One region of the Curvivirga sp. genome, then DNA from elsewhere that is predicted to be linked to it. Evidence: riboswitches for the same ligand, from Rfam matches in the RefSeq annotation. Region 1 holds a riboswitch; each other region holds the start of a gene.

What was found. A riboswitch is a leader RNA that binds a small molecule or an ion and turns the genes downstream of it on or off. The one in region 1 is predicted to bind cobalamin.
Region 2: it holds a riboswitch for cobalamin, as region 1 does, so the genes downstream of both, ACOQOA_RS06040 (DUF1636 family protein) here and ACOQOA_RS16165 (aromatic ring-hydroxylating oxygenase subunit alpha) in region 1, are expected to answer to the same signal.
Region 3: it holds a riboswitch for cobalamin, as region 1 does, so the genes downstream of both, ACOQOA_RS11465 (ABC transporter substrate-binding protein) here and ACOQOA_RS16165 (aromatic ring-hydroxylating oxygenase subunit alpha) in region 1, are expected to answer to the same signal.
Region 4: it holds a riboswitch for cobalamin, as region 1 does, so the genes downstream of both, ACOQOA_RS13680 (hypothetical protein) here and ACOQOA_RS16165 (aromatic ring-hydroxylating oxygenase subunit alpha) in region 1, are expected to answer to the same signal.

Annotation. Positions count from the first base shown of each region.
Region 1 covers NZ_CBDCOT010000009.1:2,259,870-2,264,187, reverse strand. Annotated here, with positions in the region: gene ACOQOA_RS16175 (DUF4856 domain-containing protein) at 1-1,298, shown strand, start outside; gene ACOQOA_RS16170 (sterol desaturase family protein) at 1,373-2,365, shown strand; cobalamin riboswitch at 2,435-2,633, shown strand; gene ACOQOA_RS16165 (aromatic ring-hydroxylating oxygenase subunit alpha) at 2,740-3,963, shown strand; gene ACOQOA_RS16160 (carbon-nitrogen hydrolase family protein) at 4,079-4,318, opposite strand, start outside.
Region 2 covers NZ_CBDCOT010000009.1:107,642-111,959, reverse strand. Annotated here, with positions in the region: gene ACOQOA_RS06055 (FecCD family ABC transporter permease) at 1-802, opposite strand, end outside; gene ACOQOA_RS06050 (ABC transporter substrate-binding protein) at 802-1,770, opposite strand; gene ACOQOA_RS06045 (ABC transporter ATP-binding protein) at 1,763-2,584, opposite strand; gene ACOQOA_RS06040 (DUF1636 family protein) at 2,581-2,946, opposite strand; cobalamin riboswitch at 3,112-3,327, opposite strand; gene ihfB (integration host factor subunit beta) at 3,642-3,929, shown strand; gene ACOQOA_RS06030 (LapA family protein) at 4,027-4,318, shown strand, end outside.
Region 3 covers NZ_CBDCOT010000009.1:1,266,475-1,270,792, reverse strand. Annotated here, with positions in the region: gene ACOQOA_RS11470 (ATP-binding cassette domain-containing protein) at 1-290, opposite strand, end outside; gene ACOQOA_RS11465 (ABC transporter substrate-binding protein) at 328-1,902, opposite strand; cobalamin riboswitch at 2,194-2,390, opposite strand; gene ACOQOA_RS11460 (DUF6966 domain-containing protein) at 2,779-3,057, opposite strand; gene ACOQOA_RS11455 (DUF637 domain-containing protein) at 3,054-4,318, opposite strand, start outside.
Region 4 covers NZ_CBDCOT010000009.1:1,739,197-1,743,514, forward strand. Annotated here, with positions in the region: gene ACOQOA_RS13675 (methyl-accepting chemotaxis protein) at 1-1,045, opposite strand, end outside; cobalamin riboswitch at 1,215-1,436, shown strand; gene ACOQOA_RS13680 (hypothetical protein) at 1,467-1,730, shown strand; gene ACOQOA_RS13685 (methyl-accepting chemotaxis protein) at 1,917-3,620, shown strand; gene ACOQOA_RS13690 (COX15/CtaA family protein) at 3,642-4,318, opposite strand, start outside.

The sequences.
Region 1 (4,318 bases):
CATCTGTTGCTTATACAGGTCAAATCGCACGTCAGGTTTTGCATGATTCTTTGAAAAAATTGGCTGGTAAAGGTAACGGCCAACCAAACGAAGAATTAAAAGCTCAGATGATGTCTTACTTTGAGGGTAAAGACGCAGGTCGTGCAATCATCGCGCCTAAAACCAAAGGTGATTTCATCATTGCTGAAACAGATGTTGATTCCATCAGTAAAAAGAAAAACCTAGCTGGTAAAACATATTCCGGCGTTGTAACAGGTATGCCAAATGGTATGACTGGTGCAGAACTTGTAACTTTCTGGATCGATAAAGCATCTTCTGCCAATAAAGGTGAAGATCTTAAAGCTGGTTACAATTACCCACAATTGATCTCCAAATTCTTGATGGGCGCGGTTATGTACAACCAAGCTGTTGATAATTATTTGGATGAAAAATTATCTGCCGATAAAAAACCAAATGACAAACCATATAAAGATGGCGCGTATTACACAGGTAAAGAGCATGCATGGGATGAAGCATTCGGCTATTTCGGTGCACCGGCTCATACATTGTCTCTTTCTCCAAAAGAAGTTTACGGCATCGCGAAACTTGGCAGCAAATCTGATGATCCTGTAAGTGTGTTGAAACTTGCCGACGCGAATGGCGATGGCAAAGTAAACATGAAATCTGAAATGGTGTTCGGTCCTGCATATTATGCTGCGGGTGCTGATAAAGGTGGTAAGTCTAACTACTTGCACACAATCACCAAAGCCTTCATCGATGGTCGTCAGTTGATCGCAGATGCAAATGGCGAAAAACTTACAGATGCACAACGTGACCAGTTGAAAAAATATGCATCTGTCATCGAAAGCAACTGGGAAAAAGTTTTAGCGGAAGCAACATTTAAATATGCGGGTTCCGTATATAAAGACATGCAAAAGCTTCAAACCATCAAAGAATCTGGTGGTGATGTAACAAAAGCCTGGAAAGCTTATGTGAAACATTGGGGTGAGTTGAAAGGCTTTGCTTTGGCGCTGCAAACAGGTCGTAACAACCTAGCTGCAACAGCAACTCAATTGAACCGTTTGATCGGTTACAGCCCATTGACATTGAACAATGAGCAAGTTTCCGACATCTCTGCAAATGGTGATTACCTAAGCGGTGAAACAATGGAATGGGGCATTTACATGCTTCATATGGCACGCGTCCAAAAATTGCTTGATGAAACATTTGGCTTGAAAGCTAAGTCTAATGACGTAACAGGCGAAATGGCTGCTTTGACAGATAGCTTGGGTGACGCACTTTCCGCTGAAACCGACTAATATCGTCATAAAATAGTTTAGAATCAGGCAGGTATTTTCTTTCAGAATTTACCTGCCTGTTCTATTTTACCGCCATGGAACTAGGATCATTTACAACTATACTTTGGGATGCAATCAGCCCGTTATTTTCACCACAGAAACGAATTTTTGTGGGATATCTTGCCGCGTCTGTTCCGCTAATCATCCTATATTGTTTAGTCTCTCGACAAAAAATTAAAAGCTTCTGGCAAAGTTTCTTTTCCAAAGATATCTGGTTCAGTAAATCTGCCCGATTGGATTATAGTATTTTCGTAATCAATCGTATTTTTATGCTGCTTATGGCGCCTATCCTTTTAACGAAACTGGCCGTCGCCACATATTTGTTTGAAGAATTTCACGTGATCTTTAACGGTCGACCTTCAGTTGCAGGCACCTTACCGGATTGGGCCGTTAGCTTGTCTTTTACATTCTTGATTTTTTTGTTTGATGATGCTTCCAAATATTGGTTACATCGCTTAATGCATCGCAATCATTTTTTATGGCAGTTCCATAAAATCCATCACGATGCGGAGAAACTTACCCCATTCACAGTCTATAGAATTCATCCTGTTGAAGCGCTTCTTTTCAGTGTCCGGGCTGTTCTTATTCAAGGTTTCGTGATTGCGCTTTTTATTTTCTTCTTCGGATTAAATGTGACCTTAATCGATATTTTGGGGGCTAACTTTATCATTTTCCTGTTCAACATTACCGGATCTAATTTACGCCATTCTCATGTTCGCATCACCTATGGAAACTGGTTAGAAAAACTCTTTATTTCGCCTGCGCAACACCAAATTCATCATTCCAACAATGTCAGACATTACGATAAAAACTTTGGTGTTGTCCTCGCCATATGGGATTGGTTGGGAGGAAGTCTAGTACTTGCCTCCAGCGCCCCGGAAAAAATCACTTTTGGCAATAAAAACACATCAAATAAGATACATAGCCTGTCTTATGCATATCTAGCGCCTTTTCAAGAATCCACCAAACGAATGATAAAGCTTTTATCACAGACTCTAAAAAAGAAATCAGTCAATAAATCGATATAGTTTCTAGATAATCGTCGCGAATAACGTTTTCGTAGTCGTTTACAGAAGAACCTCTCTCCGGATTTTTTCTAAATTTTCACCATATGAGGTGCTTAAAGATATTACGTCTTTAAGATAATTGGGAAGTCGGTGAAAGGCCGACACTGCCCCCGCAACGGTAATGAAGGTAGGATAAAGAAGTAGCCACTGGGATAGGGTTTCCCGGGAAGGCCTTTATCCACATCTCCCCTTCGAAGTCCGGAAACCAGCCTCGTTTAACTTGCCAAATCGCGGGCGGCGATGATGGCACAATAGATAGATGCGCCCTAAATGCGTTTATCCATGTGTCTTCTTTTGCTGGCGTGAATGAGAGCTGAAACAGCAGGAGAGACGAAGTGACCGATATTCAAAATTTACTAAATACGCGACGCATGAATTATTCTTTGGAACGTCCATTTTATACGGATCCAGAGATTTTCAATCATGACTTAGCAAACATTCATTACAGAGAATGGCTATTTGCAATACCTAGTTGTGAAATTCCCAAAACAGGCAATTTCGTAACTTATAAAATTGGCGAATATAATGTAATCATTGTCAGGGGAGCAGATCAGCAAATACGCGCTTTTCACAATACATGCAGACATCGCGGATCTGTCATTTGTAAAGTTGCGAAAGGTACTGCCCCCAAACTTGTATGCCCTTATCATCAATGGACTTATGAATTAGATGGTTCCCTTATGTGGGCACGTGATATGGGACCAGATTTTGACCCAACCCAACATGGATTGAAAACTGTGCATTGTCGAACGGTCGCAGGTCTTGTTTATATATGCCTTGCGGAAAATGCACCCAATTTTGACGAATTCAAGTTCATTGCAGAACCATATCTAGAACCACATGAGCTGGAAAATGCGAAAGTCGCTTATGAAAGCACAATTGTTGAAAAAGGAAATTGGAAATTAGTATGGGAAAATAATCGCGAATGTTATCATTGTGGCGGTAATCATCCTGCCCTATGCCGAAGTTTTCCAGATGATCCCGTTGTGACCAAGATTGAAGGCAATACCCCACCTGAAAGGTTGCAAGCTCATTTCGATAGATGTGAAGCTGTTGGAATGAAATCTCAATTTTACATTCATACGGATGGACAATTCCGTTTAGCAAGAATGCCTTTAAAAGATGGGGCTGAAAGCTATACCATGGACACAAAATCAGCCGTTAATAAATGGCTAGGCCGATCACCATTTGCAGATGCAGGTACATTGTTAAAATTCCATTATCCGACGACTTGGAATCATTTCCTTGCAGATCATTCAATTGTTTTCCGTGTCACCCCCATCAGTCCAACAGAGACAGAAGTCACAACAAAATGGCTTGTCCATAAAGATGCTGTTGAAGGTGTGGATTATTATGTAAAGCGCTTAACCGAAGTATGGGAAGCAACAAATGATGAGGATCGCAGGGTCGTAGAAGATAATCAAAATGGTATCCAAAACCCGGTTTATGAACCCGGCCCCTATTCCGCAGATCACGAAGCTGGTGTTATGCAATTTGTTGACTGGTATTGTGAAAAGATGAAATCTCGTTTGTCTCCTATTATTTTAGCAGCAGAATAATATGTTAAAGCCTTAAGGAGTCCATCAATATAAGGCCCCATACCGGGGCCTTATACAGAGTTTTTCAATTTTACTTCTCAGTTTTTCCCGCGTCTCTATTTCGAAATATCACCGATTAAAACTTAATACGCTTCACATCTGATAAATATGGTAATCTTTCTTGAGCTTTTTGCACGGCATCGCGCTGCAAAGTTGCGAAAATAATCTCTTCATCTTGGCCTGCGCGCGCCAATTCGCCACCATTTGGTGCGATAATACAACTGGCACCTAAATAGTTCATATCACCTTCTCGGCCTGCCTGATTGGCATACGCCACATAGATACCGTTTTCAAATGCACGGGTTGGGATAAGTTT
Region 2 (4,318 bases), 2.2 Mb from region 1:
CGCCGACAAGAGCCACAAACAGGCCAGTGCTGATTGCGCAGATGATAAAGATTTCGACTCGTATTTTTTTAGGATCAACCCCAAGACTGTGAGCTGTATCATCCCCGGCAAGTAGAGCATCTAAAGCGCGTCTTCTAAAAGCAAAGAAAGACATTAATAAAGTAAAGCTTGCTATGGCAAAGCCAATTGTTTCCCAACGCGCAAGGCCTAGACCGCCAAGAGACCAAAAGACCACGGAATGGGCTGCACGTTGATCGCCTGCGAAGACCAGGTAGTTTGTGATCGCTGTAAATAGAAATGAAACAGCAAGACCTGCAAGGATTAATCTTTCTGGTCCGGTATGTATGGTTCTGGTGACAAGCACTAACACAACAGAAGCAGAGAGCAGCCCACCTAGGAAGGCAGCAATGGGAAGGGTCCAAATGCCCAGAAAATCACCGGTCACGGTGATAACAAAGACGGCCCCCGCCGCAGCGCCAGAAGAAAGACCAAATAGGAATGGGTCTGCAAGGTCATTCCGCGTGGCTGTTTGTAGGAGCCCACCAACAACAGCGAGACCACCACCGACAAGAGCCGCAAGTATCATACGAGGTAATCTTAAATCCAGAATGATCTTTGTCATTGGTTTATTGGCTGGCTCCAAACCGAATAAAGTAGCGAGATCAGGCCCTAAAAAAGCGGCTATAACTGTTTCAAAGGTAATCGCTGTACTACCTGTTGCAATTCCATATGGCATGGCGACGGCCAGGACGAGCCCAGCCGCAACACATACCAATGCAAATGGAAATCTGCGAATAACCATCAGAAGCTTTCAGGATTCATCGCAGCAGCGATTTTGCGAATAGCTTCAATATTTGCAGGTCCTGGTGTTAATTCGGCATAACGTAATGCAACAAAACGCCCGTTTTTAACGGCATCTGTTTCACTCATGACTGGATGAGATTTTAAGAAATCCATCAAGCCAGCGGCACCACTACCATCTTGGCTATAATCTAATAAAACTAAAAATTCTGGATTTCTGGAAGCAACGGTTTCCCAGTTTGCACGTCCCCAGCTTGTGTCCATATCGTCTAAAATGTTTTTACCACCTGCAGCTTCGATCATTGCTGTGGGGATTGCGTATTTGCCCGCTGTAAACGGTTTTTCATCACCACTGTCATATAGAAACACACGTGTTCCAGCATTTTCACCAACAGCTTCTTTGATGCTTGCAAGTTCTTTTTTCCAACCATCAACTAAAGCGTCGGCTTCTTGTTCTTTGTCAAAAACTTTACCAAGGCGTAGCATGTCATCAAATAACAAATCCATAGACGCAGCTTTTTTGTTTTTATCTAAATGAACACAGCTTTCTGTGAGTTCTAGTGTTTGAATACCATGCTGAGATAGAATATCAGGTGTTACTTCACCGCCCGGTTTCATGCCATAATACCAACCTGCAACAAACAAATCAGGTTCAGCCGCCAATAAGTTTTCCAATGAAGGATATTTAGGGGCAAGCTCAGGAACGCCACCTAATTTTTCAAGAAGGGCAGGGCCTTCAGTTTTGTACCAGCCAGTTACGCCTGTTACACCAACCATTTTGTCTTGTAGATTAAGAGCCATCGCCATCTCATTCATATTTAAGTCATGAACGATAACTTTGCTTGGCGCTGTGTCGAAGGTCACCTCACGACCACAACTATCGACCGTTATATTATCAGCCATAGCGACTTGTGCACCAATGAGCAAAGGTGCTGCTAATAATGCAGAAAGAGCAAAAGACTTACGCATATGTAAATTCCTTTTCAGTTTGTATATCAGTTTCTAAGTGAGGAGCCTCATAAACCCGGAGAGGCTTTCCGGTAACAGGATGGAGGACATCAAGAGTTTCCATTCCAAATACATCCCGTACAATAGCAGGAGATAAGCTTTCTGATGGGGATCCATCAGATATAATTTTTCCTTGTCGAACAACAATCACACGATCCGCAAAATCATGTACGAGAGATAAATCATGTAATACAGCGATGACGGTTGAAGGTAAGCCTTTGACCAATTTGAGGATGTCTGCTCTAGCCCGTAAATCAAGGTGATTGGTCGGTTCGTCCAGCAACAACAATTCTGGCTGTTGTGCAATAGCACGTGCTAGGGAGGTACGTTGCCGTTCTCCGCCAGATAATGTTTGAATTGTTTGATCTTTGAACTTTTCTAAGCCACAAATTTGAATGGCTCTATCAATTTGATCTCTGTCTTCCTTGGCTTTTGAGGAATGTTGATGAGGAATACGACCCAGAGACACATATTCTTCTACAGATAGTAGAGGTTCAATTTGTTCAGATTGTGCCATGACCGCCATTAACTGCGCGCGCTTAAGAGGTGGAATGGCGGATAAAGGCATATCATGCAATTTGATCTCACCCATAGCTGGATTTAATCTGCCGGATAGATGTTTTTGCAATATTGATTTACCTGCGCCATTGGGACCAACAATGGCTATTTTCTCTCCTATTTTTACAGTAAGGGATACGCTATCCAATAGTATCTTGCCTTTTGTATCTTTGAAGCCAAGTTTATTGCAGGAGAGTATAGTCATTTGCGGTTTCATGATTGATGACCTTTGTCTTTCAGCTCAAATATGCTGGCAGGAATTCGGGCAATTGTTTTTTTATAGAGAGCTTTGGGGCGTTCTGATGCATTCGTCCAACCATTCGGCCGATTTTTGTATTGCATAGTGAATTCAGTTAAGGCTTTCACATCTTCATCTGAAGAGATATGTCCGAATAGATAGCTCGCTTTTCCAGTATCCGTGATGCCAACAGAAATTGAGTGCTCACATGCAGCCAAGCATTTAACTTGCTGTATTTTGATATCATTATCCAGTCCCGCTTGTAAGCGTTCAACGAGTTGGGTTGGGCTTAAATTTTCAATGTTTTTGGATTTACAATGTGAACAAACGGATATGATCATTACATCACCATATACCGATGTAAATTAGCACATAGACATTGCCCATTTAACTTTTGGGAATTTCTAATAAGGCTTACATCATTACCCAAACAGATATGGGGTTTTTGATGCTCAGCCTCTAAAAGCAGGAAACGCATTTATTGACCTCCCCGGCACACCTCGTCCGGATTAAGTTATATATGCGGCAGGTCTCCTGGCTGACAGATCTGACGTTTCCCCATCCTTCCCAATCAAAATAGATCAGTGGTTTATAGGGTTCACTTTCTGCTTACAGTTGCGAGGGCAGCTTCGGCTTTGGCTTCTGATGAATACACCGCACCGTATTCCCTTTTAATCTCAAATCAGTTTTCTTCATTGAGAACCGTAGAGCCTACTTACAGAAAATTGAAAATGAGCTCAAGAAGAAAATTATTCGCATTCTAAACTAGGAGGAGAAGTAACACTCATGCGCGAATTGCAATATTCAGACGATTTCTTGCGGTTTTATGCGTGGAATCTGATATATTTCATGAAATTACGCAGACTCTACTTGACCTGAAGCGGTTGTTTTGGCTAAGCTTTTAAAAGTTATGATGATTTTTCAGTGCCATAGAGCTAAAGGTGTAATTGAAAAATCGTTTGAAGCAGGGTCGAAGGCAAATTATTCGTTGCACTCATTGCACCTTTGACATGGGATTATACAACTGGAGCCCGACATGACACGTTCAGAACTGATCGCTCGTATTGCTCAACAAAATCCGCATTTGTATCATCGCGATGTTGAGCGCATTGTCACCACCATCTTTGATGAAATTACCGATGCCTTATGTCAGGGCGACCGTGTTGAGTTACGCGGATTTGGTGCCTTTTCCGTAAAACATCGTGAAGCGCGTGTTGGTCGTAATCCGCGTACAGGTGAATCTGTAAGTGTTGATGCAAAGGCGGTTCCATTCTTTAAGACAGGTAAACTTTTGCGTGAACGCCTAAATGGCGATGACGAATAACTTAAAGATTTTCCTCTTCTATGTCCTGTGATAAGCTTCTTTCGTCGGGGAAGAAGCTTTCCTAGTTTTTCATTATATCTCATAAGGATGTCTGTATATGCGTATCATCAATTGGATTCTATTGTTTCCATTGGTTTTGATCGCAATATCCTTCGCGGTTTCGAATCGCGGAGCGACTGAACTTACGCTTTGGCCATTTCCTTTTTCCGTTGAAATGCCATTGGTGTTATTCGGCTTTATTATGATGTTAATTGGTTTTCTAGCTGGTGGTTTCGCAAGTTGGATGGCTGGGCAGAATAAACGTAAAGAAGCACGTGATACCCGTAAAAAAGCCAACGCTTTAGATAAAGAAGTCCAATCTTTACGATCTGAATTAAAAACTGAAAAAC
Region 3 (4,318 bases), 990 kb from region 1:
TCTTTGCCAGCTGCTTTCAAATGCCATTTGCAAAATTGTTTCCACTGCCAAACGAGCCTTTTTAGCGGATCAAATCCGAAATCTGGATTTTGCGGAACATAGGCAATATCAGAAGATTTCATCTGGTCCTGAAATTGAATACTGCCGTTCGTTCGTTTCATCGGTGCATACAACCCAAACAAACCGCGCAGCAGAGTAGATTTCCCAGAACCAGAACGGCCTACGATAGCGACTTTTTCACCTGCATAGATAGACAAGTCAATCTCCTGCAAGATGGGCTGAGTATCCATATGGACACTCAACCCGGCGCAGGACAACAACAGCTCTTTACTCTTTAACAAGAGTAAGCTCTGGTGTTGCGAGGTAAGTTTCAGCAGGATGGATTTTATATCCTTCCACGGCCTTAGACGACACAGATACCTGTGTTTTATGGAATAGAGGGATCAAAGGCAGTTCTTCATTGATGATTTCTTGTACTTCATCATAGAAGACTTTGCGTTTTTCGTTATCAAACTCATTTCGTCCCTGTTCTAACAACTTATCGACAAGAGAGTTGCTGTATCCAGAAACATTATACTTTGCCCCCGTTTGTACAAGTGTGGATGGGAAATAGTCTGGATCACCTTGAGGGGCAGTACCCCATGCCTGAAGATGCATATCAATTTCACCCGCTTCCAGAGATGCATTATTCGCACCCCATTCACCCATGGAAACTTCCGCACCGATACCAATTTGTTGCAACAAGGCTTGCGTAATTTCCAGAGACGGTTTCAAAGCAGGGCGACCTTCGTATGAGCGAACTTTCAATACAATGTCTGCACCATCGACTTCACGAATACCATTGCCATCAGAATCTTTGATACCTGCAGCATCCAAAATTTCTTTGGCTTTTTCTACGTTGAACGGAAGGTCAACCGCTTTATTCACCCAAGATTTCATTTGTTGTGGGAAGATAGATTTTGACGCGGCACCACCCACATTTGCCAGTGCAACCTGAACCATCAAATCACGATCAAGCCCCAATGAAATTGCCTGACGCAAAACTTTGTGTTTCAACGGGCCTTTTTCTGTTTGGGGTTGAATAAAGAACAGACGTAAAGTTTCAGTTGCATAGGTATTAAAGTCACCGCTTTGTTTCACTTTATCAAATTCTTGTTCATTGAAGTTTGTAACAACATCAACGTCACCAGAACGCAATGCCAAGGCCGCAACTGAAGGATCAGGAATTGTATCTAAAACAAGACCGTCTAGATTTGGTTTTCCTCCCCAATACTGATCAAATCCAACGGTACGATAGAATTTTCCCGTTTCAGCTTCCTTGAAGACAAAAGGCCCAGTACCAATTAAAGGAAGTTCCTTAGTACCTTCTTTCATGACAGCAGCCGAAGGCTCAGTTAAAGACCAAAGAAAAGCAGAATTTGGTGTATTGGTTTCAAAAACAAGAGTGTGATCATCTACAATCTTAATTTCTTTGATACCAAGTAATTTCACAAGCCGTGGATTATGAGCCGAATGACCTTCTTCAGAAAGTTTTTCAAAAGACGCTTTCACATCTTGGGCGGTCATTGCACTACCATCATGGAATTTTACACCTTTGCGTAATCCAATTTTCCATTCTGTCGGTGATATTTGATCATAAGAAACCGCGAGCCTTGGGGCTTGTTGCATATCATAGGTCAGGCCAATTAGTGTTTCTGAAACCCCTGCGCGGTTACTGATCCAGCCATTTTGACGGGCACGTGGATCAGGCACGGAACCTTTAGGGCCAAAAGGCACGGCAACTGTCATAATATTTTCGTCGGCCATAGCCGTGGACAAATTTGTAGCAGTAAATGTTGCGGACGCAATCAAAGTGGTAGCTAATAGACCAGCTGCAGAAAAATTGTGTAATTTAGATAGCATAGAACTTTCCATATATTTGATATGTTATAACATAACATTTATTGTTTTGTGTTACGTTTGCCAACATCTTTTTTTGATCATCGATAGGTTGAGAGGGAGCCTTCCTATCAAAGCCAAAACAAAATTAAGCTATAGAAAACATATAAATCCATTTAACTGTGTAACTGAGTTAAACGGATCTCACATATTTATTTGGAAATTGATCAGATATATTGATTAATTCCCACCATAGCGACACAAGTTGCGTCACCACAATGGGTTGCCATGCCTTCAAACCTCCCCGTATGAAGGACGGGTAACGCTAATACTGGCAGGTCTCCTGACTATACGGATCTTTGCTTTTCGACATAACCTTCCCAATAGACGATTTTCTACCAGTGGCATTATCAGTCGACGCTAACCGTTTACAGTTGCGGGGGCAGTATTGGATTTTCACCAATTTCCCTTTTCACCTCAAAATTTGAAGCACCAATATCTGTAAAAATAGTTAAATGAGAACGATTCTCATGTCAATTAAATTTGCACCATTAACAAGAACGCACAATTCATACGTCAAGATGTATCAAAAATGCGAGGTCTTGCTTGTTAAGGATATGCGTTAATTTTATCACGAGACACCCCCTATTATTCTCGTATCAAGTCTATCTGTCGATCAGGCTTAAGTCATGCTGGGCTTTGAAGAAAACTCCCCACCTGTATTCAAACTAACTAGTTTATTTAACTGAGCCTAATAATCATTTTTAGGGTTTTCTTGTTGGATTCTTCCCCGTAATGCACATTGATCTGATCAACCAAAATATCGACAGTCAGGTTATTCCCCGCATCAATATTGACTGCTTTAGCGGCCTCAATCTGGGTCCCAAGGAGGGAAATACTCTAGATTACATCAAATAACTTCTTTCTCAAATCATCAAAGATTATATTAAGATCACGATCAACCTTCCCATCATCATCTAATAATACAAGATCATTCAATGACCCCATTCCACCAAACATACTTTTAATCTGGACCCTAAAATCATCTGGACACAGTGTTTTTTTTGCCGCGAGAGATTTCAATTTATTTGCCCAAAATGGAGAACAATTATTTTTCTCTAATAACTCTCCCATTTCGGACAAATATAGTTCGGCTTTTTCAATATCTACCTTACTCATTGAAGAGGTTTACTCCCAATAACTTGAACACCCTCAATTAACCACGGTTTAGGAACCACGATTTGTTGCGTTCCACCAACATATATTCCTCCTTGCGAACCAACTTCACCCACATATACTCTTGTTCCTGCGGGGATTTTCACCTCAAAAGCTGAATCTATTGGCGATGCACCTCCACCAGGCCATTCAGGTAATACTGCACTATCAATTCTTGTTTTAAGAACACCGTCCGGAGAATTTTGCGTAAAAAATTGTCCTAGAGGTGTATCCTCTGTACCAGCCCGATGTAAGATCACATCTTTATCTAAAACAACTTCCGTATACTTTCCACCAGAAAAAGTTCCTGCCAAACCATCATCAAGTGGACCGGGATTAATAGCATCATATTCGCCTTGTGGTATACCATGTTGGAAATCCGGCAATCTATTTGTAGCAACTTGTACATCTAACTTATTTAAACCCGATTTTATGACAGCTTTCGCTGTACCCGCAAGTCCAGCAACAGTTGATATAAGTTCAGCCTCAGCATTATTACGTAATCTTTCTGCGCCGATCACATCTCCTGCGGCTTCTAATTTATCAGCTTCAGCAAATCTGTTGGAATAGCCATCTATAACGTCATTCAAAAAACCAACTGGGTCATCTTTTAATTCATAGGCAAGCTTAACAAGTGCTTTCGTTAAAGCCTGATTGTTTGCCATAGCCTGTTCACCTGCCCCCCAATCAAGTCCCAAAGCCTCTTCCGGTATAACCAGATCAAGTGCTAGATTAACCTGATCAGCCACAAGTAAAAGCGTGGCCTGTGCAGAAGACGAGAGAAATTCAGCTATACCTTCACCTGCTCCTTTTTCTCTAAGGTAACTTATTCCTTCTAGAGTCGTGACTGCGACATCAAGTGTGTCAGATTTAAGCTCAAGTAATTGTTCTCTCTGGATAGGTGTTAGATCATCACTGGCAAGTCTCGCGTTAATAACTTCGAAAGTTTCATTTGCCGTTTTTGCATAAGACAACATCTCTTGCTGACGGGCGACAATTTGTTCAGGTGTAGGGTTATCTTCATATCCAAAGAGCGCTTCGACGAAATTATTCCCATCGTAATTATCCCCACCGATAAAATCCCGGTGATCGGTTACATTAGCAAAAATATTTGCTTGGAATAATGAAGAAGGAGAAATTAATTCACCCAATTGGTCATATTGAGGCGGAATAGAATCTTTTAAAATTACATTATAAAATTCTGCGTTTTGACTAATTTCCTTCG
Region 4 (4,318 bases), 520 kb from region 1:
CTTTTGCTGCTTCCATAATACGATCTGTAATGTCATTTGTCGCGGCAATTTGAACGTCTACTGTTTCTTGGATAGATGTTGAGATGTTATCTATCTGACTAACAACTTCTGTAATTTCTTCAATCGCAACAACGGAATCTCCTGTTGCACTCTGAACGTTTGAAATTTGTGTTTGAATTTCATCAGTGGCTTTTGCCGTTTGATTGGCAAGATTTTTAACTTCTGAGGCGACCACAGCGAAGCCTTTTCCGGCTTCACCAGCACGGGCAGCTTCAATTGTTGCATTGAGGGCTAATAAGTTTGTCTGTTCAGCGATTTCAGTAATGATGGTTACGACATCCCCAATACGATTAGCCGCTTCAGATAAACTTTGAATGCTTTCTCTCGTAGAGTTTGATTTGAGAACCGCTTCGCGTGCGACAGAGGCCGCCTGAGATACTTTTTGACCAATATCATTAATATCAGTTTGCAACTGTTTGGTTTCGTCTGCGGCTATGTCAACTGAATTACCAACATTCTGAGAGATATCAGCTAATTCTTTCATGCGGGCAGAAGCTGTATCTGCTTTACTGGACATTTGTTCAGAAACAAATTTGAGTAAGGAAACATTTTGGGCAACGTTTACACCTGTTTCCTTGACTTGCTGATCTAGGCCTTCTGCGATGCCTACGAGTTCTTCGTTTAGTGATCTTTGTTCTTCGTCTTTGGCTTTGAATTCCTTTGCTAAGAACTGATCAATAGCAAAGAAGTTTTGTTGTATAAGTTCAACGGAACGCACGAAATCAGAATGTGGATCCCCGTATTTTTCAAAATTAATATCGCGCTTACCTGCGGATATTTCTTCCAAGTCTTTAATAAGACTGACTGTTCTTTGATACACACGAAAGAAGTAATAGCATATCGCGATGGTTGCGCATGCAGCTATAACTGCAAATCCAATACCTACAATCCAGTCGACTGCTAGAAAGCTATATATGGTTAGAACCCATCCTAACATGGATGCAATCAGTAGAGTTATTGTTATCGTTTTTGATGCAGAATTCATAACCGCCCCCAGCGAAATAATCCCTTGATGAATATAAGAAATTCATCTTCCTGAACATAATGTATTATTGATGAAACTAAATTTATTCGCAACAATAAGATGATTTCTTTTAAAAATGATTAATTTTTGTCGCATATGATAAAATAATTTTTGCTGACTTATTTAATTTGTCATACATAAATTTTACGGTGCCTATTTGATAGGAAAAGGGAATTTGGTGCTGCTATTATAGCAAATTCCAAAGCTGCCCCCGCAACTGTAGTTGATCGTTCCCATAATGGATAAGTATGGGGAATTTGATACAGGCCACTGAAATTTTCTTTAAGGGAATTTGGGAAGGCGTATCTATAGATCAAAAGCCAGGAAACCTGCCGTGATTTGTGTTAACTCTCATCGGGCGGGGTGCCCCGGAAGGAATATTATGTATCAGAATACATCTGGCTCTATGTCATCTAACGCATCTATGATAATGGCGCGTGAAGTTTTTATGCATTGGATTTTAACAATGCCTGTTAATGCGTCTCCTGCGGTGGAAGCGCAAAAAGTTCTTGAAAAACAAGATAGTCCGCTGGAAAATCTTCCCAAAGAAGTACAAAAAGATCTTCGTCATATGTTACGTCAGGTTGCAGAAAATATTGCAGCTATTCCTAAAAGGCGTCGACGTAATCGCCAGTTAGCGAACTGATTTCAGGGCTTCTAACTTAATAGCCTATCTATGATAGGTTATTAATCTGATTAATCTAATATTAATTGCTAGCCATCTTCGCAAAAATCTGTTCCAATCTTCGTAAATAATAAAAAAAGCCTAGCCAAAACCATTCAAGGGAAAGTTTGTTGGAGTGTGGTTTTGGTTCAATAGGGAGATGAAGAATTGACCGAAGCTAATCAGGTTGAAACTGTTGATAAAAGGCAACAGGCCGAAAGGGCTGCCTTTACGGCTCTTAGAGATTTAGGAACATTAAAAAATACCATTCGGGGTGAGTTTGAGGGCACCGTACACCATGTACAAGAAGCAAGTGCCGAAGCTGAAGCTTATTCTGTAGAAGTTTCCAAAGCAATTGATGCTGTTAGGGCGTTATCAGAAACGGCGCGTTCTGGCGCAGTGGAAGCGACGCAAAATGTAGAAGCTATGGCTGCGGCTACTGAAGAGATGAATGTCTCAATTGGTGTTGTTGGGGATCAAATTCAAAAAACTGCACAACGCGCACATGGGGCGGCAAATGATGCGCATGCAGCAGGTGATGTTATTGAGCGGCTCGTTTCGGCATCAGATAAAATTGGTGATGTGGTGAAGTTGATTGCAGGTATTGCCGGCCAAACGAATCTACTAGCTTTAAATGCAACCATTGAAGCGGCAAGGGCTGGTGATGCAGGTAAAGGGTTTGCAGTTGTAGCTGGTGAAGTGAAAAGTCTAGCGAGCCAAACCGCAGATGCGACAAAAGATATCACGGATCAGATTTCAGAGATTCAATCCGTCACCAAACAGGTTGTTGATGCAATTCAGAATATTTCATCTGCTATTCAGGAAGTGGAAGAATATACAAGTGAAGTCAATCATACAGTTGGTGAACAGGTAGAGGCCGTTCAGGAAATTGGCCAAAATGCTCAACGGGCGGCCTTGAGTACAAGTAATGTAACGGAAGCCATTGAAAATCTATCTGCAGAAATGGCGAATGTTGAGGCCACGTGCGATAACCAACATAGTAAGTCGAAAGAAGTGCACGATCAGGTTGTGCAAATGGAACTGCGTTTAGCTGTTGCTTTAGAAGAAGATGACACAACCGAAAATCATATGCTTAGTCATATTCCTTTTTCCATGCGAGGACGTGTTGAGGGTATAGGCGTATTTGATGTGCAGAATCTTGCAGATACAGGGGGATATGTATTTGAGCCTTTCGCAAGTATGTTAGCCCATAAATCTGTGACGGTAGAGTTAATGCCGGGCTTGCGTATAACAATGAGCTTTGGTGAGCTAAGAGACGAGAAAGTTTACGGTGAGATCGCGCCCGAAGATCAGTCAAAAGTGATACGGTTTATTCAATCTGAAAATGTTATGGATCAGCCTTATATAAGTTTAAATGCGGAAGCCGCAGGGCGAATTTCTAATGCATTTGAAGAGGGGATACGTCGGGGCGAAATCAGTGTCGAGGAATTGTTTGATACAAGCTACATCCCTGTAGAAGGCTCCGATCCTCAACAACATATGACCAAATATATTTCTTTTGTGGATAAGGTGTTGCCGACGATACAGGAGCCTGTCTTAGAGTTTGACGACAAGGTTGTCTTCTGTGCAGCTGTTGATATGAATGGGTATCTGCCAACTCATAATGTGATTTACAATAAGGCACAAAAACCAGATGATCCCGTGTGGAATGCAGGGAATTGTCGTAATCGTCGTATCTTTGCAGATCGTACTGGCGCCGCTGCTGGTGCCAATAAACAACCCTATCTAGTTCAAAGTTACCTGCGTGATATGGGCGGTGGTAGTTATGTCCTTATGAAAGATTTGGTAACCCCAATTATGGTGCAGGGGCGCCAATGGGGTAATCTACGTATTGGATACAAGCCTAGGTAAATACATTATAAGAGCAGCTTCCTATTTATCAAAATAGGAAGCGTTCTGACCACGCAGTTCTTTCATCACCCAAATAGACAGCGCGAATGTAATTGCTGCTCCTGCTTGATGGGTAACAGCTAAATGCATTGGTACAGCGAGTAGCAAGGTAGAGATACCAAGTGCGATTTGAAGGATAAGCATGCCAAGTAATGCGTTTATGGCAGTTTTTGCACGCTGGGCAAGGTCATGTTTTTTGGCTGCGATCCACAGCCAAACAATAACAATTGCAGTGAGATACGCCATGCTTCGATGGTTAAACTGTACAGATTGTACAGTTTCAAAGAAATTGATCCACCACGGGTCACGCCAGAAATACCCATTTGGGAAGAAATCACCATCCATAAATGGCCAATCGTTAAACACGCGACCTGCTCCTAAGCCCGCGACGAGCGCACCACTGATTGCGGTAAAGAAAATAACGGCATGGGCCATAGCACCTAGGCGGCGAAAACTTCGTTGTACCGCTTTACGGCCTTGTTCAATTGGGGCTAAAAAATCAAGCATCACCCAGATTAAGTAGCCTAGGATTAAGAATGCGACACCAAGATGAGTTGCTAATCGATATTGACTTACATCTGTACGATCAACAAATCCGCTTTTAACCATCCACCAGCCGATCACACCTTGAAAACCACCAAGGAAGAGTAAGGCGGTAA